Regions from separate parts of the Providencia sp. 6390 genome, predicted to be linked through region 1. Evidence: predicted binding sites of a transcription regulator. Region 1 holds the regulator's gene; the other holds the start of a gene.
What was found. The regulator Fur, encoded in region 1, represses iron uptake genes when iron is present. The targets are predictions, from matches to a motif close to ATAATAATGAGAACNACTATCAA.
Positions count from the first base shown of each region.

Region 2: AC3Z9T_RS15345 (TonB-dependent siderophore receptor) is a predicted target of Fur. The motif match lies at 10,044-10,066, and genes of this name have one in related genera.

Region 1 covers NZ_JBYVYL010000002.1:204,054-220,497, forward strand. The annotation lists gene ybfE (LexA regulated protein) at 1-35, shown strand, start outside; gene fldA (flavodoxin FldA) at 177-704, shown strand; gene fur (ferric iron uptake transcriptional regulator) at 877-1,326, shown strand; partial or broken gene AC3Z9T_RS06175 (Rpn family recombination-promoting nuclease/putative transposase) at 1,711-2,286, shown strand; gene AC3Z9T_RS06180 (beta-N-acetylhexosaminidase) at 2,342-5,020, opposite strand; gene chiP (chitoporin ChiP) at 5,089-6,486, opposite strand; gene AC3Z9T_RS06190 (MFS transporter) at 7,067-8,488, shown strand; gene ansB (L-asparaginase 2) at 8,546-9,595, opposite strand; gene ycaO (30S ribosomal protein S12 methylthiotransferase accessory factor YcaO) at 9,775-11,529, shown strand; gene focA (formate transporter FocA) at 11,873-12,730, shown strand; gene pflB (formate C-acetyltransferase) at 12,801-15,083, shown strand; gene pflA (pyruvate formate lyase 1-activating protein) at 15,222-16,013, shown strand.
Region 2 covers NZ_JBYVYL010000007.1:122,344-138,787, forward strand. The annotation lists gene AC3Z9T_RS15290 (fimbrial protein) at 1-391, shown strand, start outside; gene AC3Z9T_RS15295 (fimbrial protein) at 453-998, shown strand; gene AC3Z9T_RS15300 (outer membrane usher protein) at 1,037-3,589, shown strand; gene AC3Z9T_RS15305 (fimbria/pilus periplasmic chaperone) at 3,669-4,412, shown strand; gene AC3Z9T_RS15310 (fimbrial protein) at 4,454-5,086, shown strand; gene AC3Z9T_RS15315 (fimbrial protein) at 5,100-5,624, shown strand; gene AC3Z9T_RS15320 (fimbrial protein) at 5,624-6,166, shown strand; gene AC3Z9T_RS15325 (fimbrial protein) at 6,177-6,725, shown strand; gene AC3Z9T_RS15330 (MrpH family fimbial adhesin) at 6,967-7,974, shown strand; gene AC3Z9T_RS15335 (HEAT repeat domain-containing protein) at 8,854-9,090, shown strand; gene AC3Z9T_RS15340 (HdeA/HdeB family chaperone) at 9,486-9,785, shown strand; gene AC3Z9T_RS15345 (TonB-dependent siderophore receptor) at 10,153-12,357, shown strand; gene AC3Z9T_RS15350 (ABC transporter substrate-binding protein) at 12,422-13,522, shown strand; gene AC3Z9T_RS15355 (LysR family transcriptional regulator) at 13,554-14,447, opposite strand; gene AC3Z9T_RS15360 (MFS transporter) at 14,546-15,883, shown strand; gene AC3Z9T_RS15365 (hypothetical protein) at 15,880-16,272, shown strand.

The DNA.
Region 1 (16,444 bases):
AGCTCGCGCAGGTTTACGAGCCTTCAGACAGATAGCTTTGACTCAGTTAACCACACAAATTCGACAGATTTATTCAGCTTTTTTCGCCAAAATAAGGCCAAAGTTCTATTTATTCAAATTTAGCCCTATCTGGCCCTTTTCAAACCAGATTGGAAAAACAAGAGGTTATTCACTTTATGGCAGTCATAGGCATTTTCTTCGGTAGTGACACTGGTAATACAGAAAATATTGCCAAAATGATCCAAAAGAGATTAGGCAACGATAACGCTGAAGTTCATGATATTGCTAAGTGCAGCAAAGAAGACATTGAAGCGTTTGATATTTTACTTCTTGGCATCCCAACTTGGTATTATGGTGAGGCTCAGTGCGATTGGGATGATTTTTTCCCAACTCTCGAAGAAATTAATTTTGAAGGCAAACTTGTTGCTCTATTTGGTTGTGGTGACCAAGAAGACTATGCAGAGTACTTCTGTGATGCGATGGGTACTATTCGCGATATTATTGAACCGCGTGGTGCAGTAATTGTAGGTACTTGGCCAACTGAAGGCTACCATTTTGAAGCCTCTAAAGGTATGTATGATGACAATCACTTCATTGGTTTGGCCATCGATGAAGACCGCCAGCCAGAGCTAACTGAAGAGCGTGTTGATGCATGGGTACAACAAATTTCAGAAGAGATGTCTCTATCTGAGATCCTAAGTTAACGAACAAGTCAGCGTAGGATTGCTGATATAATTATAATAATGAGACAAAGCATGGTTTCTATTTTTTGTTTCCATGCCTATAATTGTAAATCAGTTTCGAAGACAACTGAATATATGTTAAAAATGTCTCATTATTGTTAAATTTTTGATTTAAGATACAGGACAAACCCGCATGACAGACAACAATAAAGCATTGAAAAATGCTGGACTCAAAGTCACTCTTCCAAGATTAAAAATATTGGAAGTACTTCAGGAGCCTGAGTGCCATCACGTCAGTGCGGAAGATCTCTACAAAAAATTGATTGATATGGGTGAAGAGATCGGTCTAGCTACGGTATACCGCGTATTAAACCAATTCGACGATGCTGGTATTGTGACACGTCACAACTTCGAAGGTGGTAAATCTGTTTTTGAGCTGACTCAACAGCACCACCATGACCATTTGATTTGCTTAGATTGCGGTAAAGTTATTGAGTTTTCTGATAAATCAATTGAAGAGCGTCAAACCAATATTGCTGCGCGCCATGGCATTAAACTCTCTAACCACAGTTTGTATCTCTATGGTCACTGTGCAGATGGTGATTGCCGTGAAAATGCCAATGCACACGAAGCGAAAGAGTGATTTAGTGGTTTCTAATCACACGATAAAATCGTAATAAAAAGGTGCTGATAAAGCCCTTGATTACTGAAGGACCTCATGTATTACATGGGGTTTTCTTTTATCTATACATAAACAACCTCTCCTCTTGCTACTGACTACTATCTCTGCAACATCCACCATCAACAAAAATCACTTTATATACTTTGTATAACGGCTCCAAAATCTACAACAAGGTCATAAAACCCTACCAATTGTTGTACCACTACTATTTTATACTCTAAATAATTCATGGTGCAGCTAAGCGACAAGTGAATGAGTCGCTAGGAGCATACATAAGTATGTGACTGGCGCGAATGAGCGTAGTCAACAACGCTGCAACTTGAAGTATGACGAGTATATCATGGGGAGCGCACCCCATATCCTTACTCACAAATGTGGACAGACTGTTTTACATTACCTGATGTAGCCCATAAATTGTATACACAACCCTTTCCTTTGATCGATGTGACCATTATTGATGATAATGAGCTAGTCAATCATCGAAAAATTGCTGTGATGGAATTAGCCATGAAGCATAAACAGCGACGAAATCAGTTTCAGATAGTGGTTCCGCCATTGGCTCGCGCCCTCAACCAGCACTATAATAACGACGATGACGTAATTGCCATCCTTAATTATCTGTTTACTACTCTAGACACACCAAATTTTGAACAGATACTACGGGATCTTGAACAACAAACGGAAAAACACAAGGAGCCCATCGTGAGCATTGCACAACGTTTACAGAACAAAGGCCGGCAAGAAGGTATTTTACAAGGAAGAGCCGAGGGAAGGATTGAAGGAAGGGTTGAAGGAAGAGTCGTAGGCATGCGTGAAGCACAAATTTCAATGGCTCGTAATCTTCTGAGAAATGGTATTAGCCTTGAATTAATTATGGAAAGCACAGATTTAAGCCGAGAAGAATTAATTTCTCTGCAATAATGCGATTACAAATCGAAATTGGTGGCACCTAACCAGTACCACCAATATTTATACCCTATTTTAATGTCACAATCTCCGCACGACTTGTTCGTGTACCCGCAGAGTTTTTCGCTCTAACCTGCACATTACCACTAACTTTTGGAGGGTTTTGTACTGAATAGATTTGCCAGTTGTCACTGTCTTCTAACGCATATTCGATCACTAAACCTGGATAGCTAAGATTTGCCAGCAAAACACCATTTTCAATTTTTGCACCCGGTACAGGAATACGGTAGGCAACACCCGCTCTATCTAATCTAGGCAATTCTTTTATTCCAACAACTGTTGCAAAACGGTTCCAATCATCAGCTAACTTTTGTTGTGAAACATAGTGAGTCTTACCACCACTATATTCACGGCCTGCTTGATAAGTATTTTCCCATTGCGCTTTATGCCATGCTCTCTCTGCCAATGGCAAGATCCTTGGGAATAGCATGTATTCTACTTGAGTATCTGTTCTAACAGCTTCACTCCATAGTTGCCCAGACAAACCATAGATCCCCGGCCAAGGTTTATCACTTTTCGCCGTAAACTGATTTCCATCCCTATCCACAGATGTTTCTGCATTTTGAGGTAAATTATCTGGTGCAAATGAGAAAACTTTTTGCTCATCACTAGCACGGGTCGCCCAATAATAGCCACTCTCACTTGGATTAACTTCATATGGCATATCTAGATAAACATAATCAGGGTTTGAAATAACGACTTGATAACCTTTATTTGCCCAGTCATTTGCTGAATCAAAGCCCCCCCAATAGAGGGTATCCCAAAAATTGACTCTCACATTTTTAGTTGCAAAGTCTTTCGCACTTGCAGCATCTTTCAAACCATCTTGCCATGCTTGCATGGTGGTGATCCCTTTTTGATGTAAACCTTCACTCACTTGTTTGGCAAAATGGCTAGAAAGGTGATCAAAATCGCTGATATCACCGTTTGCGATAAGCACCTGACAGGCTTTTGATTTTGCCCACGGCTTATCTTCTATCTGTTTATCAATAATCCCTTTACCTGGTTCAATCTGACCATCTTTATCTTGGAACCCAGCACCTAAACGAATATTTTTCGCTTCGTCACCACCAAAATGCCATGTTTTCAGTGGAACTCCAGCTTCCTCATGCATTTGCATCACTTCACTAACAACTTTATCAACAAAGTTTTTAGATGAATCTAAACATGGGTTTAAGTAGCTACGCTTATCATAAAATTGTACGGAGGTTGTCACTGATGTATCTGATGGATCAACTAAACGGTATTGTTCCGCTCCTTTCTCATCTCCAGCGGCTTTTAATTTATTATAACGTGCTTCCATTGATACCACCGCGGCTCGGGCATGTGCTGGCATATCAATTTCAGGGATCACTTCAATATGGCGATCTTTGGCATAACGTAAAATGTCAATATAGTCATCGCGTGTAAAATATCCGCTCCCCATATTATTATTTTCAGCGCCTGAACCTAGCTGCGGTAACAAACATTTTTGCTCATCAAGATCATGACAGCGCTGGCTCCCCACTTCGGTTAACTCAGGTAAACCAGGGATTTCAATCCGCCAGCCCTCATCATCGGTGAGGTGAAAATGGAATTTATTAAGCTTATAGCGAGACATTTGATCAATTAAACGCATGACCACTTGTTTACTATGGAAATTACGTCCAACATCCAAGAAAACCCCTCGATAGTCCATGCGAGGCTTATCTTTAACAGTCATCGCAGCAATCGTTGGTTTATCAGATTCTGTTATTGCGGAAAGAAATGATTCAACACCATAAAATAACCCAACATTATCATAACCAATAATCCGTGCTTTTTGTGGTGTCACCACAAGCTCATACGCACCACTCACTTGGTTATCAGCAGAGAATTGGCTAGGTGCGATTTTACCTTCAACCAGAAAGCCCTGATTATTTTGCTTAAGTTTTACTTGTTGCAAATGCTCATCAATGACTGCAAGTTCACCTTTAGTGAGCCCTTCTAAATGTAATTTTATACCTTTAGATAAATCAGCATTTCCTTGCTGTAGTGTGATATCAAATGGTGTAGGTAAAATTTGACCTCGTAACTGCTGTTCAGATAACGCCTTCAAAGAGAGATTTTTTTGATAACGATTTTCAGGAGTCATAAGTACGTTGTTGTCTGCTCCTGTTCTTTTCCAGTTATTCAGTTCAAATGGCGCTACAAATTGGGTCGTATCCTGAGTATCAGTACTTTTGAGATTACGTGGTAATGCATCACCAGATGTTGCATACCAACGCGGCATAAAGTCTGAATAACTCACTTGCCAATACTCGCCCGTTATTGGTAACACCACTTTTTCATTCGCTTTAATACCTTTAAACTGATCTGTTGGTGTTATTTTGTGTAAGTCACCCGTAACATGAGTGATCTTAAATTGCGGGTTATCTTGCTTTAATATTTGTCTAATGCTGTGAAAATAGAGAGCCCAATCATCAGACTCGATAGCGTTAGAGCCATTCGTTAATGTGATATCAACACGATTACATGCCGCCCAATCAGCGCCTAATGTGGCACAATCAATACCATGCTCCCCAGCTTGGTTATCAATGACATTAATTTTCACATCCATATTCGCTAATGCATCGACGACTTGGTTTGATGACTGTTCAGCGCTCACAACAGTTGAAAATAGAGTTGCTGAGATTAATAGTGATAAAGGGCTTAAATAATTTTTTTTCATTGTGACCTCAATATTAAATTCAAAATCAGCCACTGCCATATTACTTATTGATAGCAGTGACCGCGCTATCAAAAAATAGTAAATGGCATCATCACCATAAATTTAATGTCTTTTTCATCTTGGAATATATTGCCAAACCCACCACCATAACTTGGTATATCAGTATGGTTATCATATTTAGTAAAATGTAGTTTAAATAAAGTGTCTTTAGCTCTACCTGTTTGAATAGTATATAAAACATCAAAATTCCAAGCGCTTTCTTTTAATTTTACATCTTGTGCGTATTGAGAATTAGTACTTGGCTTAGCATCCCACCCATAAATATAAGATGTACCGACTTTCCAGCCAGCCAGATCCCATTTAGCTAGATCATACATAACACCTGCATAGACTGCTTTTTCATTATTAGCGTTATAATCTGAGCGCCCATCCCACCAAATATCTAAACGACCATTTGAAGTCGCATAACCAGGGGTCATTCGTTGTAAAAAATAACCTTGGTTGCCTTTTGCTTTTGAATAAGTACCTTCTAATCGAAAATCAAATTGATCATAGGTATATCCCAATGTCACCGCTTGCAAAAAAGCCAAACCATCATAAACATCATTCACACCACCGTCGGATACTTTATCTTTAGCGCCATAGAATTGGTATGACATACGAAGATCACGTGATGCGACAGGAACAGCGTAAGAGGCTTTAGCAAAATATTGATCCATATAATCTTTTGCTTGCCCGTAGGCGCCTTCCAAAACTAATGAATTTTTGAAATCATATTTGAAGCCAATAGATTGCAGATAACTAATACCTGTTTGTCCATCAGCTTCACGAAAGTTATACATGTCGCGATACCAAGGCGCTTTATAGCGATCAGTCCACATATATGACATGCTTAATGCACCATTTTGTTCAAAATCAAATGCAGCGCCGATTTCAAAACCCCGATAAGTGCCAGGCATATAGCTCCAATGGGATGCTAGTAGTGTTTGCCCTGTTGGTTGAATATACCCTCCACGCCCCCAAAATGGGCCATATTTCATTTTTGCGGCGGCTTTATAAACACTCACACCACTGCGATCGCCAGTCCATTTTTCATCCCAACGCGTTTTCGCGTCACTAAAACCAATCTCATTAGGTGCCGCAGGACCGCTATTTGATAACTCAATGGCTGTAAATGCGGCTAAATCTAAACCAAGCACATCTTGAAAATAACCAGAAGAATAATCGAGGCTAGCATTGACGGTAGAATGCTTTAGGTTATCGACATACTTTTTATATTTATCACTATCGGGGGACAAATCTTTTCTTGAACGATCACGCTGCCAATAATACAGCCCTCCCTTAAGGGTTGAATCATCAAGGAATTGCTCAGCAAAACTTATTGGTTGATAACTTACTGGAGCCAATGCAATTGCTATTTTTAGTGCAAGCAACCCCCTGCCATGATTGACATTTTTATTAACCATTCGGTATTTCCTCTAATCTTTTATATTATTATTGAATTATTATCTTAGTAGTAGCTCATTAGGTAATTATTAGTTTCAACATATAAAATACGCGTTCCTACTTAGCCTATTTTTCGCGACGCGAATTATCAAGACTAAAAATAGATTTATTCCTAAACCATGAGCTAAGACACATTAATTTTTCTATTTATTATCAGGATTAATTATTGGTGATAATTATATAAACCATATTAATATCCTAAATTAATGGTTAAGTTCAGATAAAACACGACATGAAACTAGCCCTTATAAGACTTATTTCAATATAAAAAATAACCTTCTATGAATGTAATCGTTTCAAGCAAACTTGATAAGTTGCAACAAAACTGCTTTAGTTGGTAAATAGTTTTTTATTTAAAAATAAACTAAGTAAATATTTGTCTTTCAATAAAATAGCTTTAGTCTACGTTCGTGAGCTCTCAAATATTTCAGGTGCAGCTTGATATTATTAGTAGTAGAAATAGTCCAATAGCAGAGGCAGAAAAGTGTAAAATGCTGCAACTTGAAGAGGATCAATCAAGACTGTTTATATTGAGTAAATATGAATAAACATCAGCAGGAAGGTTGGCGCAGTTTACTTACAGGTAAAAATCTTAGCTTAACACTCGCTTTATCGGGTGGTATTTGTCTTCATGCAATTAATGTCTATATCACGATCACTACATTACCATCCGTTGTTCGTGATATTGGTGGCATTGATTTTTATGCATGGAATACCACTTTATTTATCCTTTCTTCGATTATTTTATCCGCCCTCACATCACGCATACTTAATCAATTAGGACCTAAAAAAAGTTATGGGTTGGCTACTGTTATTTTTTTAATTGGCTCTGTGATATGCGCCATAACACCATCAATGCCAATCATGTTATTTGGACGAATTATCCAAGGTGCTGGTGGAGGTATTTTACTCACACTCTCCTATTCAATGGTGCATATTGTTTTCGCTCAACATCTATGGTCACGCGTATTAGGGATGATGTCGAGTATGTGGGGAATGGCAACATTATTAGGGCCCGCTTTAGGCGGTATTTTTGCTGAATATGATATTTGGCGAGGTGCTTTCTGGTGCTTAGTTTTAGTTGGGATCCCTTATTTATGGTTAACGCTAAAAGTATTACCCGCTAAAAATCCGAATGAGCATTGCCCACAACAACCTATCCCTTTACAAGCATTGTTACTTCTTTCTACCGCCGTACTGGCTATTTCTATCGGTAGTTTAAGCCAAGACAAACTTATTCCTGTTGGTGGTATGCTTCTAGCAATACTATTATGTGTAAGACTAGCGGTTATTGAACGCCGTGGTATTAATACGCTATTTCCCAGTGGAACATTTCATTTATCTGCTCAACTTGCGCCAATTTATCTGACGATGGCATTACTAGGTTTAAGTGTACAAACAGAAGTATTTGTACCTTATTTCCTACAAGTGCTGCACGATATTGCTCCATTAGCATCTGGCTATCTAGCAGCCCTAGTGGGAGCAGGATGGTCAAGTGCTGCAATTATTTCTTCATCACTTAAACCAGCCGTTACCACTAAAATTATTCGTTTTGCACCGTTACTCACCATGAGTAGCCTAATTATACTGACACTGTTTATGACAAAAACAATTTATATCGCATCTGCGCAAATTTGGGTTATTTGCTCAATGCTGTTTGTCACTGGTGCAAGCATTGGTGCAACATGGCCTCATTTATTAGCTAGAGTACTACAAGTTTCTTCAGGTTCTGAATCTCAAAAGGCATCTTCAGCGATCACCACATTACAGTTATTCTCAACTGCTTTTGGTGCTTCTTTAGCAGGTATGATAGCAAACCTTGCAGGCCTTTCTTCTCCAGGAGGAGTTGAAGGTACTCAATCTGCAGCAATATGGCTATTTGTGATATTTTCATTTGTTCCACTATTCGCACTCATCACCGCAAATATTGTGGCAAATCGAATTTCAGTTACCCGTTATTAAGTGTAGGCACATATAAATTATAAATAAGGGGGGAATCCCCCCTTATTGACGATCAGATTAGTATTTTTCGAATAATGCTTGGATTTGTTTTGGATCTTTAGTTTCAGTGAGAGCTAATTGTAATAAAACGCGAGCTTTTTGAGGGTTTAACCTTTCTGATGCCACAAAGCCATATAAATTGTCATCAACCTCAGCATTGCGCGTTGTATAGCCTGTTGGTACACGGCTTGAACGCACGACTACGATCCCCTCTTTCGCAGCAGTAGCGAGAGCATCAAAAACTGTTTTATACATGTTTCCATTACCAACACCTGCGCTGACAATACCTTCAACACCCTCTTCTCTCAGTGCTTTGATTGGTGCAGCTGATGCATTTGCATAATTGTAAATAATATCAACTTTAGGCAGTTTATCTAATTTGCTGACATCAAAAGCAGCTTTGTTGGTTCTTGGTATCGCAGATTTATAAAATGTCACTTTACCATCATGAATAAAACCTTGTGCCCCAGCATTGACTGCGTCAAAAGCTTGTACTTCAGTTGTACTCATTTTTACCACATCACGCCCTTGAACGACTTTATCATTCATAACCATCAGCACGCCACGATCCCCCGCAGATTGATCCGTTGCCAGTACAACTGCGTTGTAAAGATTTAACGGACCATCGGCACCCAGTGCCGTTGATGGCCTCATCGCGCCTACTAATACAATCGGTTTCTGGCACGAAGTGGTGAGATCAAGGAAAAAAGCTGTTTCTTCGAGTGTGTCAGTGCCATGAGTGATTACAAAACCATTCGTTTTATCACACTCTTGGTTAATTTTTTTTGCTAGCGTTAACCAAACTTGATCATTCATATCTTGAGAGCCGATATTGACGACTTGCTCACCACTGAGATTAGCAATCTTTTTTATCTCTGGTACTGCATTAATCAACGCATCGATCCCAACTTTTCCTGCTTGATAGCTTGATGATGTTGACGAATCGCCCCCACCAGCAATCGTTCCTCCGGTTGCTAATACCGTGATATTAGGTAATGCAAATGCCGAACCAGTACAGAGCGAAAGCGAGATAGCTGTTGCCAGTAATACTTTGTTGCTAAGTTTCATCCTATAACTCCTACTTATATTAACTGCAGTTATTATGTGGAATTAGAACAATATTTCCGTGATGACGCTTATTATTTTAGATGAAATTGCTGGCTATCTGATAATTTTGCGTGAGCTATAATACAAAAATCCGTATCATAGGCGCCAATTATCCCTCAAACTAATAAGCCATAGAACTGATGAGCCAAACATTTATTCCAGGCAAAGATGCCGCCCTTGAAGTTTCCATCGAAGCATTTCAAACTAAACTGAAAAAGCTAGGATTTGATATTGAAGAAGCCTCATGGCTGAATCCTGTACCCAATGTTTGGTCAGTGCATATCCGTGATAAAGAATGCCCTCTGTGCTTTACCAATGGTAAAGGAGCCAGCAAAAAAGCGGCTTTAGCTTCCGCTCTGGGTGAATATTTTGAACGTTTATCCACAAACTATTTCTTTGCTGACTTCTATTTAGGCAAATCGATCGCAGAAGGTGATTTTGTTCATTATCCAAATGAAAAATGGTTCCCATTAACTGAAGACGATGAATTGCCAGAAGGCATTTTGGATGCACGTTTACGTAAGTTTTATGATCCGGACAATGCACTAGCAGGTAGCCAATTAATTGATCTGCAATCAGGCAATGAAGAACGTGGTATCTGTGCGCTACCTTTCACTCGCCAGTCTGATAATCAAACCGTCTATATCCCGATGAATATCATTGGAAATTTGTATGTTTCTAACGGTATGTCCGCAGGTAACACACCAAATGAAGCTCGCGTTCAAGGTCTATCTGAAGTTTTCGAACGTTTTGTTAAAAACCGTATTATTGCAGAAAGCATCAGTTTGCCTGCAATCCCAGAAGAAGTGATGGCACGTTACCCAACCGTTGTTGAAGCGGTCAATACACTAGAAAATGAAGGCTTCCCAATTTTCTGTTATGACGCATCTCTCGGTGGTCAATTCCCTGTTATTTGTGTGGTGTTATTTAACCCACAAAATGGCACTTGCTTCGCTTCTTTCGGTGCACACCCTGATTTTGGCGTTGCATTAGAGCGCACCGTCACTGAGTTGCTTCAAGGACGTGGATTAAAAGATCTCGATGTATTCAATGCGCCAACTTTTGATGATGAAGAAGTCGCTGAACATACTAACTTAGAGACACACTTTATCGATTCAAGCGGTCTGATTAGCTGGGATTTGTTTAAAGATGATGCTGACTATGACTTTGCTGATTGGAGCTTCAAAGGTACCACACAAGAAGAATTTGCTACCCTGATGGCGATATTCAATCAATTAGATGCAGAAGTGTATATCGCTGATTATAACCACCTCGGCGTGTATGCATGTCGTATTTTAGTCCCTGGTATGTCGGATATTTACCCCGTTGAAGACCTGCATATTGCGAATAATTCGATGGGAGCACATCTACGCGAAACCATTATCAATCTACCTAGCAGCCAATGGGAAAAACAAGATTATCTGGCCTTAATTGAACAGCTAGATGATGAAGGTCTTGATGACTTCACACGTGTACGTGAGCTACTCGGCCTTGCAGTAGGTAAAGATAACGGCTGGAGCAACCTGCGCGTTGGTGAATTGAAATCAATGTTAGCACTTGCTGGAGGAGATCTTGACCAAGCCCTTGCTTGGGTTGAATGGACTCAAGATTTCAATAGCTCAGTATTTACGGCTGAACGTGCTAATTACTATCGCTGTTTACACACTTTGTTGTTATTAAGCCAAGAAGAACAGCGTGACATGTCACAGTACTACACTGCATTTGTCCGTATGTATGGTCAGGAGGCAGTTGATGCTGCATCAGCTGCATTAGTGGGAGATGCAAGTTTCTATGGCTTGTGGTCAATTGACGATGAATTAAAAGCATTACCTGCTCACCAAGCGCTACTGGCTGCTTATGAAAAATTGCAAAAAGCGAAACGTGAGAACGCTTAATTTTTCTTGATTTAATCCTTTTTAGATAATGGCCTTCGGGCCATTATCTTTTCATAAGTTAAATTAATTAAAAGTAAACTATATTTTTTAATAATTGGGTAACAATCCATCCCATTTATTTACTTTATTTTTAGGTTAAGCACTACAACATAAAAAATTTTTATAAAATTTAAAATTTATTTATACCAATAAAATCAAATATATAGTGCTAATTTTTACTTTTTCTTAACAAATGGTAACGGTAACTTGCAAGAGTTCATGATCCATATCAAATTTCTCAGTTATGCCGTTTGTTACTATTATTGCGTGCTATAATTAATCAACTTTGTAAGAGAGTGTTAGTATGAAAGCTGACAACCCTTTTAATCTTTTGCCTCCTGCTGTAATGGCTCAAGTAGCGGATGACTCTGGTGTCTACAAGGCCAATAAACATCCTGCAATTACTTACTTGTCAGCATTCACTGCCGGTATTTTTATATCCATCGCATTCGTTTTTTATATTACTGCGACCACCGGCGCGCAAGCAGCTCCATTTGGTTTTACTAAATTAATTGGTGGCGTGTGTTTCTCTCTTGGATTGATGCTTGTTGTGGTTTGCGGCGCAGATTTATTTACCTCCACCGTACTCACCATAGTGTCAAAAGCCACAGGCAGGATCACTTGGGGACAAATGTTCCTAAATTGGTTCAATGTTTATATCGGTAACTTAATTGGCGCACTGTTTTTTGTCGCTCTGATTTGGTTTGCCGGCCAATATACCGCAGCAAATGGCCAATGGGGTCTAAATGTTCTGCAGACCGCAGACCACAAACTACACCATACCTTTATAGAAGGTGTTTGCTTGGGTATTTTAGCTAACTTGATGGTTTGTTTAGCAGTTTGGATGAGTTATTCAGGTCGTAGCCTTGCTGATAAATTATTGGTACTTGTGCTCCCTGTCGCCATGTTCGTTGCGAGCGGTTTTGAGCATAGCATCGCTAATATGTTTATGATCCCATTAGGCATCATGATCAAAGAATTTGCACCTGTTGAATACTGGGCTCAAATTGGCGTCTCACCAGAACAATTCTCTCAACTGACTGTCAGCAATTTTATTACAGACAACCTGATCCCCGTCACTATCGGTAATATCATTGGCGGAGCTCTGTTGGTTGGTCTGATTTACTGGTTCATGCATTTACGTAGTGGTCAAAAACATTAATAGCCACTGACACACACGAAAAGATTTATTAAGATCCTTAAAAGATCCATTGTTAAAAGGTAAAAGTATCATGTCAGAATTAAATGAAAAATTCGCTTTAGCATGGCAAGGTTTTAACCAAGGTAACTGGCAGAATAACGTCGATGTACGTGACTTCATCCAGAAAAACTATACTCCATATGAAGGTGATGAATCTTTCTTAGCAGGCTCTACCCCAGCAACTGATAAGTTGTGGGAAAAAGTCATGGAAGGTATCAAAATCGAAAACCGTACTCATGCCCCCGTTGATTTTGACACTGATGTTGCGTCAACGATTACTTCCCATGATGCGGGCTACATCGCTAAAGATTTAGAGCAAATCGTTGGTTTGCAAACTGATGCTCCTCTGAAACGTGGTCTTATCCCATTCGGTGGGATCAAAATGGTTGAAGGTTCATGTAAAGCCTACGACCGTACCTTAGATCCAAGCCTGAAAAAAATCTTTACTGACTACCGTAAAACTCACAACCAAGGCGTTTTCGATGTCTATACCCCAGACATTCTGAAATGCCGTAAGTCAGGTATCTTAACCGGTCTACCTGATGCTTATGGTCGTGGTCGTATCATCGGTGACTACCGTCGTGTTGCTCTGTACGGTATTGATTTCCTGATGAAAGACAAATTCAATCAATTCACTTCTCTGCAAGAAAAATTAGAGAAAGGTGAAGATCTACAAATGACCATCCAATTGCGCGAAGAAATTGCTGAACAGCACCGTGCACTAGGTCAAATCAAAGAGATGGCAGCAAAATATGGCTATGACATCTCTGCTCCTGCAACTAATGCACAAGAAGCCGTTCAGTGGACTTACTTCGGTTACTTAGCGGCAGTTAAATCACAAAATGGTGCGGCAATGTCATTCGGCCGTGTTTCAACCTTCTTAGACGTTTATATCCAACGTGATATTGAAGAAGGCAAACTGACTGAACAAGAAGCACAAGAGCTGATTGACCACTTAGTCATGAAACTACGTATGGTTCGTTTCTTACGTACGCCTGAATATGATGAGCTGTTCTCTGGTGACCCAATTTGGGCAACAGAATCACTAGCAGGTATGGGTCTTGATGGTCGTACACTTGTGACCAAAAACACCTTCCGTTTCCTGAATACACTGTATACCATGGGCCCTTCTCCAGAGCCAAACATGACTATCCTGTGGTCAGAGCAACTACCACTTAGCTTCAAAAAATTCGCTGCAAAAGTTTCAATCGATACATCATCAGTGCAGTATGAAAACGATGACTTAATGCGTCCAGACTTTAACAACGATGACTATGCTATCGCATGTTGCGTTAGCCCAATGATTGTTGGTAAACAAATGCAGTTCTTCGGTGCTCGTGCTAACTTAGCGAAAACCATGCTGTATACCATCAACGGTGGTATTGATGAAAAACTGAAAATGCAAGTCGGTCCTAAACATGCACCAATCATGGATGAAGTTCTTGACTTCGATACTGTGATGGATCGTATGGATCACTTCATGGATTGGTTAGCAACTCAATATGTGACTGCACTGAATATCATTCACTATATGCATGACAAATACAGCTACGAAGCTGCATTGATGGCTCTGCATGACCGTGATGTATATCGTACAATGGCATGTGGTATCGCGGGTCTGTCAGTTGCAGCTGACTCACTGTCTGCTATCAAATACGCAAAAGTTAAACCAATTCGTGATGAAGACGGCATTGCTGTCGACTTTGAAATTGAAGGTGAATACCCACAATTTGGTAACAACGACTCTCGTGTTGATGATATCGCTTGCGACTTAGTTGAACGTTTCATGAAGAAAATTCAGAAACTGCACACTTACCGTAATGCAGTGCCAACTCAGTCCATCTTAACTATCACTTCTAACGTTGTGTATGGTAAGAAAACAGGTAACACACCAGATGGTCGTCGTGCTGGCGCACCATTCGGACCAGGTGCAAACCCAATGCACGGTCGTGACCAAAAAGGCGCGGTTGCTTCACTGACTTCAGTTGCTAAACTGCCATTTGCTTACGCGAAAGATGGTATTTCTTATACCTTCTCTATTGTACCAAATGCATTAGGTAAAGATGATGATGTGCGTAAAGCGAACTTAGCAGGCCTAATGGATGGTTACTTCCACCATGAAGCCTCTATCGAAGGCGGTCAGCACTTGAACGTTAACGTCATGAACCGTGAAATGCTGTTGGATGCGATGGAAAACCCAGAGAAATATCCACAGTTAACTATCCGTGTTTCAGGTTATGCAGTGCGCTTTAACTCATTAACTAAAGAACAGCAGCAAGACGTTATTACTCGTACTTTCACAAGTTCAATGTAATAATTAGATTAGTAAATCAATTAAAATAACTAAAAAGCCCCACTACTATGGGGCTTTTTTAGAACTAAACCTGAATACTTTAAATTGCTCACGAATAGCCTCACATTAAGTATGACAGGTATTTTTGGAGTTCCTGCTATGTCGACCACAACAACTATTCCAACTCTTGATATTTCAACCACCTCGCCGCCAGCAACGCTTGGTCGTATCCACTCATTTGAATCATGTGGAACCGTCGATGGACCGGGGATCCGTTTTATCGTCTTCTTTCAAGGCTGCCTGATGCGCTGCATGTATTGCCATAACCGCGATACATGGGACACCCATACAGGGCAAATCGTTACCGTTGATGAATTAATGAAAGAAGCAGTGACTTATCGTCACTTTATGAATGCCACAGGTGGTGGTGTCACCGCATCCGGCGGAGAAGCGATTTTACAAGCTGAATTTGTTCGCGACTGGTTCCGTGCATGTAAAGCACAAAACATCCACACCTGCCTTGATACTAATGGCTTTGTTCGTCGCTATGACCCAGTTATTGATGAATTGATGGAAGTCACTGATTTAGTGATGCTCGATTTAAAACAACTTAATGATGAAATACACCAAACATTAGTAGGTGTTTCAAACCATCGTACACTTGAATTTGCTCGATACCTTGCGAAACGCAATCAAAAAACGTGGGTTCGTTATGTTGTGGTTCCAGGTTGGAGCGATGATGACCATTCTGTTCATTTACTTGGGGAATTTACCAAGGACATGAAAAATATCGAAAAAATTGAGTTACTCCCTTACCATGAATTAGGTAAACACAAGTGGGAAACCATGGGTGAAGAGTACAAATTAGATGGTGTTAAACCACCATCAAAAGAAACAATGGAACGAGTAAAAAGCATACTTGAAAGTTATGGTCACAAAGTGATGTATTAACTGATTATAACGGTTCTATTATTATATACTCTCAATAATTCGAGGTGCAGGTAGGCGACAAGTGAAGATAGACGGGGAGCATAGATAAACTATGTGACTCGGCTAGCTGAACGTAGTCACTTATTCCTCAACAAAAAGCGCTGCAACTTGAAGTATGACGAGTATAGAGCCGTTATTTTCTACAACCTATTATTCACTCCTTTAAAATTCTACTTTTAACAGTAAGAAATCAATTTGAGTCGTGTCTTTTATTTATCCAAATAAAGTGTTATTTCCCTATTTCCAATTCTACATTGTCACGATAAAACATTATTTTCCCTTAAATAACAACTTCATAACTTAAAAACAATGGTTACCAGAATAGTCTGCTTTGAATAGTATACGTTTGCTTGCATAATAAATTGTTATCTATATTTTTATTTTTTGTTTTT
Region 2 (16,444 bases), on a different contig from region 1:
TGAAGAAAACCAAACTGTTGAACTGGGCCAAGTTTCTAACGTGACTTTGAACAACGGTGGTGAATCTTCAGCTCAACCTTTCTCTATCAAACTGGAAGGCTGTAACTTAGAAAAAAATAACGAAGTAACTGTTACTTTTAATGGTACTGAAGCTCTTGATGGTGAAGCTGCAAGCACAGGTTTGTTGCAAATCACTGGTGATGCTAAAGGTGCCGCTGTGAAAATCATGAACTCTTCTAGCGCACAAATTAAAGTTAACACTGGTAGTGCTCAAAACTACGTTAAAGGTGATAACGAGCTGAAATTCCAAGCTGCTCTGAAAGGTATTGCTGATAATGTTACGCCAGGTAACTTCTCAGCAGTCACTAACTTTACTTTAGCATACAACTAATTTTTAGAAATTAATGTATGTGCGTCATGAAGTGCTTTAGCACTTCATGACTTATTCAGTAATGGAGGTGATCGTGAAGCGAATAGGACTGTTAAATGCAGCACTATTGTCAATCAGTGCATTGGGGATAATTCCTGCTCAAGCGGCTCTAGGAGAAATATGGGGGCGCGTCAGTATGCAAGGCAGTATTGTAGATACGGCTTGTGCTATTGATACGGGCTCTTATGAGCAATCTATTGATATGGGTATTTTACCCATTGGTCTGTTACGCCAAGTTGGGCACGGGCCTGTACAACCTTTTTCGATTACCTTAATTGGCTGTCAACTTACACCACATGACGGTGATAACTGGCAAACCTTTTCAGTTACGTTTGACGGCCCTGCAAACGGTCAGTGGTTTACCGTTTCCGGCGCGGCAAAAGGGGTGGCATTGTCATTACAAGATGCGTCAGGACAAACCGTACAACCGGGTCTCGCCACGCCAAAACAAGAAATTAAACCGGGTAATTATGTCCTTAATTATGGTTTAAGACTGGTATCAGATGAAACCCCATTACGTCCAGGGGAATACCAGACAGCGATTCGCTTTAAGCTGGATTATTACTAATAAAAACGCTGAATTTTTCCTGATACTGACTTTTAGGGATGTTACTTATGTCTTTGTTTAATGCTTACTCACCCAAACCACGTTTATTAAGTGTGGTCATTGCACTGGCTCTTCACGGTGCAGCTTTACCCGTTATAGCGGCAGAGGCAATTCAATTTAATACCGACGTATTAGATCTCGAAGACAAAAGTAACATTGATTTAAATCAGTTCGCACGTGCTGGGCATATTATGCCAGGTACATACTCATTAACGTTGAAAGTGAATGATGAATCACTGCCTGAAATCAGTGTGCCATTTTATGTTCCAGAAAATGACCCAGAAGGCAGTGTCGCTTGTTTATCGCCTGAATATATTAATCAATTGGCACTGACCTCTTCTTCATTAAAAGATTTGACATGGTGGCATGATGGGCAATGTTTAAACCCAGAAAGCTTACCGGGTATGCAAATTCGTGGTGATCTCGCGTCCTCTTCTTTATATGTCAGTATTCCACAAGCTTATATGGAATATACGGCACCGAATTGGGATCCACCATCGCGTTGGGATGATGGGATCCCCGCGATTTTGGCCGACTATAACATCAATGCCAATGCCAATAACTCTTACCGTAAAGGTGGCAATAACAGTTACCAAGTCAATGGTAACGGAGTTGTCGGGGTTAACGCAGGGGCATGGCGTTTACGTGCGGATTGGCAAGGGCGTTTAAGCCATGTTAACGGCTTAAACGCACAAACCGAAAAAGATTTTCAGTGGAACCGTTTCTATGCGTATCGCGCAGTACCAACGCTGCGCGCCAAGTTGACGTTAGGTGAAGATTACCTCGAATCCAACATGTTTGACAGCTTCCGTTTTACAGGGGCAAGTTTACGTTCAGATAACAATATGATGCCGCCAAGCTTGCGGGGCTATGCACCTGAAGTTACTGGTATTGCGAAAACGAATGCAACTGTGACGGTTAGTCAGCAAGGCCGTGTGTTATATGAAACTCAGGTCGCACCAGGCCCATTTAGAATTCAAGACCTCAGTGATGCTATCAGTGGCAAGTTAGATGTTACGGTTAAAGAAGAAGACGGTTCGATCCAAGAGTTCCAAGTCGATACGGCGAATCTGCCTTATCTGACTCGCCCAGGCCAAGTCCAGTATAAGTTAGCATTGGGTCAGCCAACGGATTACAACCGTCATAGCCAAGGGGATAACTTCTTAACAGGTGAATTCTCTTGGGGTGTGAACAACGGTTGGTCACTGTTTGGTGGGAGTTTAAATAGCCAAAATTACAATGCGGTCTCGGCAGGTATCGGACGTGACTTATTAGCCTTCGGTGCGGTGTCATTTGATGTCACGCAGTCGTTTGCGCGTTTACCGGGGGAAAGTACCATCAGTGGTGGCTCATACCGTGTGAATTACTCAAAACGTTTCGAACAATATGACAGCCAAGTACAGTTCGCAGGCTACCGCTTCTCTGAGCGTGATTTTATGTCGATGTCAGACTACTTGAATGCGAAGCAAACCGGCCAGCGCTATGGCGGCAGTAAAGAACTTTATACCATTTCACTGAACAAAAACTTCCGTGATGCAGGTATGTCACTATATGCGAACTATAACCACCAAACCTATTGGGATCGTCCAAGTAATGATTATTACAGCGTGATGCTCTCGAAATATATGGATATTGGTTCGATTAAAAACGTCAGTGTCAATTTATCGGCAAACCGCAGTGTGTACAACGGTGTTAATGATGACAGTGCTTACTTATCACTGTCATTCCCTTGGGGGAACAGTGGCAGCGTTGGTTACTCATTGAATACCAGCCGTAATGATACCACTAACCGTGCGACTTATTATGATCGCATTAATGACCGTACTACCTATCAGGTGAGTGCAGGCAGCAGTCGCTATGGTGCCTCAACCAGTGCGTTTGTTAACCATCAGGCCGACAGTGCGAGGGTGAGCGTTAACGCCAGCTACCAACATGGTCAATACAGCTCATTCGGATTATCCGCATCGGGTGGTTTTACCATGACAGCTGAAGGTGGTGGTTTTCACCGCGTTAACACGATGGGCGGCACACGTATGGTTGTGGATACCGATGGTGTGGCAGATGTGCCAGTGAAAGGCTTCGGTGCGCCAGTTCGCTCAAATATGTTCGGTAAAGCGGTAGTGGGGGATGTGAACAGCTACTACCGCAGTAAAGCACAGATTGACTTGAATGCCCTACCGGATGATGTGGATGCACAGCAGTCCGTGGTGCAAGCGACCATGACTGAAGGGGCAGTTGGTTTCCGTCGCTTTGAAGTGGTATCAGGCCAGAAAGCCATGACTGTTCTCAGTTTGACCGATGGTTCACATCCACCGTTTGGCGCTCAAATTAAAAACGCCAAAGATCAAAGTACTGGAATTGTGGGCGATGCAGGTAGTGCTTATATCAGTGGTATTACACCGGGCGATGCGATGACCGTAACTTGGGGGGATGATAAGGCTTGTAAAGTAACCTTCCCTGCCCAGTTAGGAACGTTAGAACAGAACTTGTTACTACCTTGTGTACCTGTTGTGGGTGGAACAGCAAAACCACAAGAGATTACGCAGCGTTAAATTTAACTTACAACTTTCTCTAAATGTTAATAATTACCTGAATAGAATGTTCAGGTAATTAAAAAAAGGTTACTACAGCATGAAAAAGATAACTCAACTTACTGTTGTTGCAGGATTAAATAGCCTTCTTCTGTGCTCTTATTCAGCACAAGCAGCGGTTTCAATGGATCGTACACGAGTCATTTTTGAAGGTAGTCAGAAATCTATTTCGCTGAATATTACGAATAATAATAAACAGCTACCTTACTTGGCTCAAGGTTGGATGGAAAATGCGGAAGGCGAGAAAGTGGCTTCGCCATTAGTCGTGCTACCACCAGTCCAACGTTTAGAGCCAGGTAAATCAAGCCAAGTTAAAATTGAGGCGCTGCCAGCAGCCAATATGCTGCCAAATGATCGTGAAAGCCTGTTTTACTTTAACCTGCGTGAAATTCCACCGAAAAGTGACAAGCCAAACACACTACAAATCGCATTACAAACCCGTGTGAAGCTGTTTTATCGTCCGAAAGCGATAATTCCAGAGAAAAATACCGCGCCCGCACAAGACAAGCTGACGTTGGAAAAACAAGGGGAAACGGTGACGTTAAAAAATCCAACGCCTTACTACGTCACCATTATTAATGCAGCGGCAACTGCAAAATCGGATGCAAAAGATTTTACACCAGTAATGGTTGCCCCTTTTGCCAGTGAAAATCTAGGTGTGAGTGCAAGCAAACTAGGCAATAGCCCCGTATTAACTTATATCAATGATTACGGTGGCCGTCCTGAGCTGAATTTCCGTTGTCAGGCATCTAGTTGTCAGGTTGTTCCTGAAGCAAAACAATAAATTATCTCAGGCCTGTCGGCATGAATGGAAAGGAGAGAACCATGGCTCAACAAAAACTGACTCAGCATATTCGCAATAGCCTTTTAGTTTGCCTGTTTGCAGGAGCAAGTAGTTTATCTGCTTTTGCAGAAGACAATAACCGAGCGTTATATCGTCCGAGCGATAACTGGAACGTCGATGGTCAACATGGCGTGTTGTATGTGTCAGGTTCACTCACTGAGAGTCCATGCCGACTGGCGATGACGTCAAGCTACCAGTCAGTGTTATTAGGGAATACCGAAACGGCACAATTGAGTGGCAAAGATGGGCATGGACGCCCAATCCCATTTGAGATTGAGTTGCTTGATTGTTTACAAACCCCAACCTCGCTTGAGAATACCCGTACAGGGCAAACGGCTTGGAGTTCGACCCAGCCCGCAGTCAAAGTGCGTTTTGTCGCACCTACCGTTCCATTTATGCCTAACTACGCTCGAGTGAATGGCGTATCCGGTCTGGGCCTTGCTCTTAGTGATAGCCAGGGGCAAACATTGCCATTAGGTGAAGACAGCAATCCTGTTTTGTTGGCATCAGGGCAAGATAAGCTGACCTATTATGTCACGCCCGTCAGAACTAGTGGGCCTTTAGAAGCAGGGGCTTATACCGCACTGATTGCTTTTGAAATGATTTATGAGTAATCGGGAGCTGACGATGAAATCAAGAAACCTTATTCGACATGCCATTGCGGGTCTCATCGCAGGTGGGTGCTTATTCGCCAGTGGGCAGAGCGTTGCGGGAGAGTTTGCCATTTTAGTGAAAGTGACTGTGGTGGAAAAAACCTGTGATATTTATGGGGCGAGCATCGGCCTGCCTGTTCAGGTCACATTCCCCGACATGATCATTAATCAAATTGATGGGATTTCCTATGGTCGTACACCGATTAATTACAATATTAGTTGTGACGATGATAACCCCGCCATAGAAATTCAGTTTACCGGACAGGATGCACGTGATACTAACTCCAATTTTGACAAGGGTATGTTAAAAACCACGGAAAACAACATGGCCATCAAAATTTTGAATGGTAGCCAACAACTGAAACTGAATGATAGCTGGTTGTCTTTTCGATATAACAGTAAACCAACGTTATATGCTGTTGCCGTTCCCAGTGATATTGGGGGAATTAGCGGTGGTGAGTTTGAGGCATCAGCAACCTTGAGTGTGAGGTATCAATAATGTGCAACTTACAGAAATCACGAAATCAGTTGTTTGGTCTCATGGGGCTGTTATCCCTCTTTAGCAGCAGTTCACAGGCCTCCATCGAAGTATACTTCAAAGGTAACTTAATTGATAACCCGCCTTGTGATGTTTATGACGCTAATGGTAAAGACCAGCCGATTAGAATTAACTTTGGCGAAATTGGGATCACCGATATTGATGAGCTTAATGTTAGTCGCAATGGTAATTATCAGCAAAATTTCACACTGACGGTGAGTTGTGGTGCCGGTCTTGGCAATTCAGTCACGTTATATATGAAATATAAGGGAATGCCTACAAACTTCTATAACGATGCGTTACAAACCACTGAACCTAATTTAGGTATTTATTTAGAGTCAGACGGCACGGCAGTGAAACCGAATGACGGGTTAAAAGTGGTGATGTCAAGTAATGGTACTAAGCAATTACCTTTTACTGCGACACCCATCCGTAATAAAGGAAGTATGCCTGCTGAAGGTACTTTTACAGCAACCGCGACAGTCGAAATGCTTTACCCATAGGAGAAAAATAATGAAAACGAATTGTCTATTGGGAAGTTTTTTGGCCGTTTCATTGGTGACATTACCATTAATCAGCCAAGCGGCTGGACCCAGTAATATTGAATATAGTGGTAAGTTAGTAGCTTTGCCGTGCACGGTACACCCCGATAGTAATTATACCAATGTTTACTTTGGCGAAAACGTTAATATTAAAGATTTATATACCGGTGAGCGTGGTGAATATAGTGATCGTACTCTTCAATTTAAATTAGAAAAGTGCAATACCTCATTAGGCAAAACGATTTCAGCTAGATTTACTGGCGATGCAACACCAGATGGTTTATTAAAGTTTGATTCAAACAGTGAGGCTTCTGGCGTTGTGATTGGTTTGGAGACAGGGACAGGGCAGGCATTACCGATTAATGATGCCAAAGTTGAACCGGTTTATCCGATTAGTAATGGTGATTTGACTATTCCTATTCGTGCTTATTTAAAAGCGGAACCTACTGCATTGCAGAATAAAAGTATTAAGCCTGGGTGGTTTTATGCCACACTGACTTATACTTTGGTGTATGAGTAGTTGTTATCAAGGTTATTTTTATATCTTTACTTTTTGATATGAAAATATTGATTAATGATTTTATATATTCTTTATTTCCATTTTATGGGGATTTATTCTTTATTTTTAAATAACGCAATGAAATTAAATCGGTAATTACGTGCTTGTCTATAACAGTATAGATAGCTAGAGAATTCATCTAGTTGTACTAGATTAAATTTTTTAATTTTATATTATTCATTTTAAATGAAAGAGAGTTCATATGCGTATATGTATTATGATTTTTATGCTATTTTTATCATTATTGCCTAATATCAGTTTTTCCTATATATCCGCATATGTGAGAACTGAAGATGTTACGACGCGAGACTCAATATTTCGGTATCTACCATGGTCACCGACTAATACAGTTTGGAAAGATTATTGCCGTGCAGATCCATTTCCACTTTTAAATAATGAATCTAAGGCATGCTGGGCACCAGGTTCTGATATTAGAACTAAAGGGTTTACAATACGGCCACTTATTAACTCAATTACAGATGATGAACCGTTAGCTAAGATTACAGGAAGATGTGAGGTATATTTTCAGCCGAGATTTACATTTGGTGGCATGCCAGTTTGGATGGTTTCACATGCACCATACGGTTGGAGAGTACATGATAACTCTTGGGAAGACCCTACATATGCTCGTACATATTCTAACTGTATTGTAGGGCTTCGTACCCAATTTAACACAGGCGATACAATTTACGATTATCGTTTTAAGAGTTGGCCAGTTAGGTTTTCAGGGGATCCAACTACATTAGCAAAACAGTGTTACCAGCTGTGGGTTGTTCCTGAGAATTCTACACAAAGCTATCCTATATTAAATGAGTGTGGCGATGTACCTACTGTGCCTGTAGAACCTGAGCCAGAATTAACGTGCAATATAAATATTCCAAACCTAATTGATCATGGTGTAGTTGAGCGTTATGACTTATCAGAACAAACTATCAATGGTTCTTTTACTTGTTCTCGTTCCGGAACAGTGACACTGTATTTTTCAGGAGGAGAGACAGATTCTTCTGGAGGAGCTGTTTATAGAATGGATGGTGGCGTTAGTAATCGTGCATGTCTTTCATCAGGAAATACTTCGTGTTTCGGTGGGAATAAGCCTCTTCAGTTGTCTGGAAGAACAGGGAATTTCTCTATAAAGTCTACGCTAGATACGTCTGCTGCATCTGCTGGAAACTATGAAGGTAATATTGTATTAATATCTACATATCAATAACGTTTTATAGTTTTACAATTTATCTGCGTTGGTAAACCTTTTTATAATACATCTGGTGATGACGGTATTTCATGAGGATAGGTTTAATTTATAATTATGTATAGCTAAATCTTCTGAAGATTGTTTGGAGATGTTAAAAATATTATCTCTTTCATGCACGACAGATTAGGTGACTTAACTTCTCTAATCATTAATTAGAGAAGTTTTTCTGACTTTTATTTTTTATATAGTACTTTGAGGTTTGTTTTAAATAAAATTCCCAATAGATATTGTTGGGTCATTTTTTATCTTAAATAGAGACTCGTTAATAAATAATGATTATTTTTATGGCTAATTCTATAATCATTACTTTCAGGGTGGCGAAGTGCGATTAATTAAAACTCATCATTAGTTAACGATGTATAGATAAATTATCATAACGTATTTTAGTACTCATTAAATTAGAACTGTCAGTCTCTTCAATGAAAAAATTAATGAATATAAAGATGAACTGATTATGGCCTGTATCATATTATATGAGAATTTATATTTTTTTGATGATGCTACTTCAACTATCCCATCCTCTTTTAAATATTTTGAGGGTATTTTAGTCATACAAGCGTATTTTACTCGTAAAAAGATTTAAATTTATTATCACCATTGCACCTTGATGGTTCATCAACCATCGAGCTTTACTATTATTAATAACATTTTGCATTTTTAACGCTTAATTTGATGGTTTTCTCTTTACCTTGTTTTTAATACGCTGATTAATTAGCTTAATAAGTGTAAATTACATATTAAATTTTTTTATTGTTAAGTAATACGGTAAGATGTAATTATTGATTTAACTTAAAATAGCCAGTCATATCAGATCTACTTGCTATAACAGGCTAAATTATGGAAAAACAAATCATAGATACTCTCATGGAGTTAACCTTTCGTGGTAATGATGATGTCAAAATTGCAGCGATCTCTGCATTGGGTGATTATAAAGCCACAATAGAACAGCAAGAAGCTGTTGTTAGATTAATTGACTTATGCAAAGACCCAAATAAAGAAGTAGCGGTTTCATCTATTCGTTCATTAAGTAAACTGTCTGGGCATTTTGAGCAAGCATTAGAACAAAAAGATTAATATGATTAGTTAATTTAATAAAACTCTTACGAGTATTTTACCTCGCTATATCATTCTCGGAAAGTAAACGTTACTTTAGTTTAACGTATGAAATTGATACTAAATTATTATTGATAATAATCTGAATATGAGTGTCAGAACTTAAACTCATTATTTGTGTTGATGCATATGTTGCTGCTATTATTAGGATAAGCTTATTTTGATAATCTAATCGAATGTTTTATTTATTCTATTTCAATCATCCAAATAAGATTATATGAACTTTAATTAGTTTGTGATAAAAATAAACACTGCCACATAGACTCTAAATAATTTGAGATACAGTTGGCAACAACGCGGTAGCTTAAAGTATGGCGAGTAAAGTTATGCATTATTAATACATAAAGAGGTCTATAATGAAAAAGATTGTTATCTCTAGCGTTCTGGCTGCAATGGCAGCATTTTCTGTTAATGCGATGGCTGCTGACTCAAAAATGGTCACGCCTGAGAAGATGACTTGTCAGGAGTATATTAACCTCAACCCACAAAGCTGGGCGCCAGTTGCGTTATGGATCACAAATACTGATACGCAATTTAAAGGCGGTGACTATGTTGCTCTGACTGAGCAAAGCGTTGCTGAAGCACCTCAGATTGTTGAGTTCTGTAAGAAACACCCAGAAGGAACTCTGCAAGATTATTTAGCATCTAAGAAATAATCTAAGTTCAGCTAGTTAAAGCCTTGTTAATTAGGTGTTTGCTTTTGTTATACTCAAAGGCAAGCACCAGACATAGGGTTTTAATAAATGATATACTTGCTGACAACTCATCTTTTTTTGATGGTAGATCAAACTCCAATGAGTTTGTTTTTCACATTATCTCGCCCCGCATTTTTCCTATTTATCAATTAGCTTCATTGGCTATTGGTTTTTCTATTGTGATTTGTATCTATCTGACGTTAAAAAAAATAGATAACAATGATAATAGTTCTTAATTGTATGTGTATTATCAGTTAATATTAGCCGCTATGTCGATCAAGCGGTTGGTTTACTAAAAAACATAACTACATATTAGGATCTTAGGCTAATGAAAATTAAGCATCTTTGGGTACTCTCTCCGTGCCTCGCCTCATTTATTGCACCAGTGACCATTGCAGCAGAAAGCAAACAAGATGAAATGACCGTATCAGCAACGCGCTCTTATCGCAGTGTGTCTGAAATGGCGCAAACGACTTGGGTGATTGATAACGCTGAAATTGAGCAGCAGGCAGAAGGCGGTAAAGAATTAAAAGATATTTTGTCGCAGTTGATCCCTGGTATGAGTGTCAGCGGTCAAGGGCGTACCAACTACGGCATGAATATGCGTGGTCGTTCAATGATCGTGATGGTGGATGGTGTACGTTTAAATTCTTCGCGCAGTGATAGTCGCCAATTAGACTCTATTGATCCGTTTAATATTAATCATATCGAGGTTATTTCTGGAGCCACTTCTCTATATGGTGGGGGCAGTAGCGGCGGGTTAATTAATATTGTCACCAAAAAAGGTCAAGAAGAGAAACAAGTTGATCTGCAAATTGGCGGAAAAACTGGTTTTAATAATGGTAAAGATCATGATGAAAATGTTGCTGCGGCAATGAGTGGTGGTAATGAAAATGCTCACGGTCGTTTATCTGTAGCCTATCAACGTTATGGTGGTTGGTATGATGGCAAAGGTAAGGCAATTAATATTGATAATACACAAACGGGTTTGCAGTTTTCTGACCGTTTGGATGTGATGGGCGCTGGTGTTATTAATATTGATGATAATCAGCAACTACAAGCAACAGTGCAATATTATAAAAGTGAGTCTGATGGCAAACATGGGCTTTATTTAGGCAAAGATTTTGCGGCTGTGAAGGGCGAAGGCGAAGCCTATAATAGTGGCAAATTAAACTCAGATCGTTTACCGGGCACTGAACGCCATATGTTGAATTTACAATATTCAAATGGCGATCTATGGGGACAAGATTTTGTTGCTCAAGTTTATTACCGTGACGAATCACAAAAGTTTTATCCATTTCCTGCATTAAATAAAGCAAAGGATGTCACCAGTATTAGTGCTTCCGATCAAAAAACCAATTTTTATGGCACTAAGCTAACGTTTAATAGCGAGCCTGTCGATAACCTAACGCTGACTTATGGTGCTGACGCTGAGCATGAACAATTTCGCGCTAACCAAATGTTCTTTAATTTAGATAAAGCGAAAGAATCAGGCGGCATGGATTTGCAAAAAGCCTATCAAGTTGGGCGTTATCCAAGTTATACCACAACCAATATGGCTGCATTCTTACAAAGTAGCTACGATATTAATCCAATTTTCACCTTAAGCGGTGGCGTGCGTTATCAATATACTGAAAACAAAGTTGATGACTTTGTGGGTTATGCGCAACAACAGCAAATTGCCGAAGGTAAAATTAAATCAGCGGATGCCGTACCGGGTGGGAATACTGATTATAACAACTTGCTATTTAATGCAGGCCTATTAGCTAATTTAACTGAAAATCAGCAAACATGGTTTAATTTCTCGCAAGGTTTCGAAATTCCTGATATTGCCAAATATTATGGTACAGGGAAATATGCAGCAACACCGGATGCTAATGGGCATTTAGCCTTAGAAAATAGCGTTAATATTAATGACACTAAAGTAAAAGGCATTAAAGTTGATTCCTATGAGTTAGGTTGGCGTTATACCGGTGAGAATCTGCGTACACAGATCGCCACCTATTATTCTTTATCAGACAGAAGTTATGATATCAACAATACGGATATGACTATTTATATGAAGTCAGATAAACGCCGTATTTATGGTGTGGAAGGTGCAGTTGATTATTTCTTTGATGATAGTGATTGGAGTATTGGTAGTAACTTTAATCTGCAAAAATCAGAAACTAAAGTGGATGGCAAATGGGAAAAATGGAGCGTTAAGTTTGCTAGCCCGTCAAAAGTGACTGCATATGTTGGTTGGGATCCAAATGACTGGTCATTGCGTTTACAAAGTCAGCAAACCTTCAATATTTCTGATGCCGATGGTAACAAACTTGATGGTTATAATACTGTGGATTTCTTAGGTAGCTATTTATTGCCTGTTGGTAAAGTTAGCTTTGCGGTAGAAAATTTATTGGATGAAGATTACACCACTATTTGGGGGCAGCGCGCACCTAAGTTATATAGCCCGAATTATGGTGCTGCAGACTTGTATACCTATAAAGGTAGAGGCAGAACTTTTGCGCTTAATTATAGTGTGACATTTTAAGTTAAATATTAGTTGAGCCATCTTATCTAATTGATGGCTCAACTTTACCTAATGAGGTCGTCCAATGAAATGGTTATTAACTGGGCTACTATGTTTAGCCAGTGTGATTGCATCAGCTAAAACGCCAACCGTCATTACTGACTTGCAAGGTCGCGAAGTAAGCGTAGACCTTCCCGTCGATAAACTATTTTTGATCGATGGGCGAGATATTTTGTCGGTAGATATTGCGGCTGGGCAAGAAGGCTTTTCACGTCTTGTTGGTTGGAGTGATTCATTAGAACAATATGCACCTGATTTAAAACAGGCTTATTTTTCGGCGGTTCCTGAATTAGCTAAAATACCGACACTGAGAAAAACACGTGAAACCGGTATTCAAATTGAAAAATTACTTGAGTTAGCACCTGAAGTGGTATTAATGCATAAGTCTAATTATGCAGCGATGCGTGACAGCCAATTTATGCCACAATTGGAAGCTGCTGGGATTAAGGTTATTTTTATTGATTTCCGTATGGATATTGCTAATAACACGCCAAAAAGTATTGTGTTATTAGGCGAGTTGTTAGGAACTCAAGAACGTGCAAATAGCTTCGCAAAACTGTATCAAGAAAAACTCGCAGCAATTGAAGGGCAATTGAAAAAGCCTTATCCGTCGGTGCTAATTGAGGCGAACGCAGGTTTATTTACGGATAGTTGCTGCCAACTTTATGGCCGTTCAGGTTTTGGTGTACTTGCTAGTCTTGCAGGCGGTAAAAACTTAGTTGAAGATAGTTTCCCTGCTAAGGGGGCTGAAAGTTCGATTGAAAATATTATTAGCTTAAATCCTGATTACTATTTATTAACCGGTGCTGATTGGCAGAATTTTAATCGTCGCTCTATCGCCGTTAAATTGGGTTATGGTGCTGATGCAACACTAGCTAAAAAGCAATTGGCTAAGCTTGTTGACCGTCAAGGAATTTCATCGCTGACAGCGGTAAAAGATCAGCATGTCATGGCGGTTTATCATAATTTCTATAATAACCCGATGAATATTTTTGCTATTGAGGCAATGGCTAAGTTTATGCATCCGCAGACTTTTGCAACTTTAGAGCCAGAGCAAAATTTGCAGGAATTCCTACGGCAGTTTACTGCAATTAAAACCGATGGCGTATTTTGGATATCTCTCTGATTTAAAGCAGTGTTGTATACGACACTGCTCTTTATAGCGTAAATCTTTCCACCAAATAATCAATGAATGCGCGAGTTTTTGCCGGTAGGGCAATGGTACTTGGATAAAGTAATTGAATATTTTGAGTGGGAAGATGGTATTCGGGTAATATTCTGACTAAACGGCCTGATTGAATATCCTCATTGACTAACCATGCGGGGCAAATAGCTAGCCCTAATGATGCCATTGCCATTTGATGGATGACTGCTGCAGAATTGGATTCATATTGGCTTTTAATGATGGGTAACGCCTGTTTTTGACCTTGCTGATCTTGCAATACATATTGCGTATCTTGCCAGTTTAATAGCGAGTGGGTGATCCAAGGCACTTGAGCCAAATCCGCAATATGCTTGATTGAATGGGTTTTAGCGAATTGCGGTGATGCAACCATATAGATGGCATATTCACCAATTTTTCGCGCTTTCAGTGAAGAGTTTTTTAAGTTACCTAAGCGTATTGCCAGATCTAATTTTTCTGTCACCAAATCATCTAAGGAAGAATTAAAGCTATATTGCAATCGTAGCTTAGGATAAAGGCGGCAGAATTCAGGAAGCAAAGGCAAAATATAACGCTGCCCAAATTCATTGGTTGATGAAAAACGCAATAAACCCGTCACACTGGAGCCTAAATTTTGGCTTCTTTCAAATGCTTCCTCGATATTTAATTGAATACGTTTGAAGTCATCATAAAAGTGTTTTCCTGCTTCGGTAAGCGCAATACTGCGGGTATTGCGTGTTAGTAAGCTGACATTCAATTGGCTCTCTAGCTGTTTAATATCGATGCTGACCATCGAACGACTCAGCCCCAATATGTCTGCTGCCTTAGTAAACGATCCTGAATCGACTACTTGAAGGAATGTGGTTATTTGCTTGAGATTTTTTTGCATAATCACTGTCATTGTTTGTTTTTATTAAACAATGAGTTTAATCCTCTTGCATCGACAAAGGAAGGGTCGATCACTACTCTTTGTCGCCGGAGGTAGTTATGTCTTATCGATATAAAATCGCGACAATATTTTTACTTGGGTTCTTTATTGACTGTGTAAACATCTTTATGTCGGCAATTGCATTGCCTGATATCGCACGAGTTTTTTCCACTAGCCAATCGATGGTGGCTTGGGTAGCAAATGGTTATATTTTAGGTTTAGTGTTAATTATGCCAATTAGCTTATGGTTGGCAGGGTGGTTTGGTAATCAAAAGCTGTTATGTTTTTCCATGCTGTTATTCTCAATCAGTGCGTTAATGTGTGGTCTGAGTGATTCTATTTATAGCTTAATTTTTTGGCGGTTTATTCAAGGCGTATCAGGGGGATTATTGATCCCTGTGGGCCAGGCGTTGGTGTTTACTTTATTTCCAAATAAAGAGCGTCATCGTATTTCCACTATGATTATGGCGGTTGCGTTGATAGCTCCTGCATTTTCACCTGCATTAGGTGGAATGATTATTGATAGTTTTTCTTGGCACTGGGTGTTTTACGCGAATTTGCCTTTCTCATTGCTTGCTGCGGCTTTGGCATGGTTATGGATTAATCATCGTGAGCGACAACAAAGGGAAAAACCGGATGTGCTTGGTTTACTGTTAGTGTCGGTCAGCTTATTGCTATTATTACTGTCATTCTCTTTTTATAACGATTATCACCACTTATTGTTAGCGCTGGGGAGCTTGTTATTTTCAGCGATTATTTTTGCATTTTATATTAAGTATGCAAAGAAATGCCAAGCACCTATTTTAAATTTCCAATTATTACGCAACAGTAATTTGCGTAACGCTTTTATTGTTTATTACGCTGTTCCAGGAATATTTACTGGGGTTAATTTACTCAATATTTTTAATTTGCAAACTAACCTGCATTTTAATGCGGGTCAGACTGGCATGTTTATGTTGCTATATGCGGCTGGCGCGTTAGTTTCCATGTTGAGTTGCGGATATCTATATCATCATATTGGTAAAAAACGATTGTTTTTTATTGGAATATTGCTACATGGCACTGGTATCGCTTTGTTATTTACGGTCTCTAGTCGTGCTGATTTGATGCAATTGATTATTGCTTATTTACTGATGGGGTCAGGTGGTGGGATTGCCGCTAATACAGCACAGATTAGTTCGTTGATTGATTTTTCAGGTAAGGATCTATTGCAAGGTAGCGTGTTGTGGAATATCAACCGACAAGTGGCCTTTAGCGTTGGCACGGTAGTACTGATTTCTATTTTCAGCTTAGTGAGTGCACAGAGTGATTTGCTTCGCTATCAATACACCTTTTTTATTGCAGCAATACTGAGTTTGCTGTCGTTAATTTCCATTGTTAGAGAGAAAAGCGCATGAGTAATATGAATAAAGCGATCCAAAGTGTTATCGAGCTGCATAAGTTGATTGAAAATGTTTTTACGGGCCACAAGCCTGATGATCTAAATCAGCTATTGGCTAGCTTCGATGCCAATTTTAAGATGGTTACCATGGGGGGGGATTGTATAGGATTGGCGCAGGTGAATACATTGTTCAGTAATAACGTTGGCGCTAAACCTTCGTTGAAGATCACGGTTGATAATATTCAAACTATTTTGGAAGCGGGTGAATATTGTTGGCTACAGTACCGTGAGTTACATGAACTAGATAACTCTCGATTACAACGAACTTCTACGGTTTGTATTCGAGTGCAAGGCGATCAAGGTTTCTGGACTTATCTGCATGAAACACCAATAACTGAAAAATAGTTTATTTATTAGATGGTTAGCTCCAAACCTGTATAGGAGCTAGCCAATGAAAACTCAATGATACAACTCACTTCTTTGTTTCCTTTCTGGCTTACCTGCTCTTTTTTCGATAAAAAACCTGCCTTTGATAGCCCTGAACAAGGGAAATTTGTGATCGAGTTATTGTTTTAAA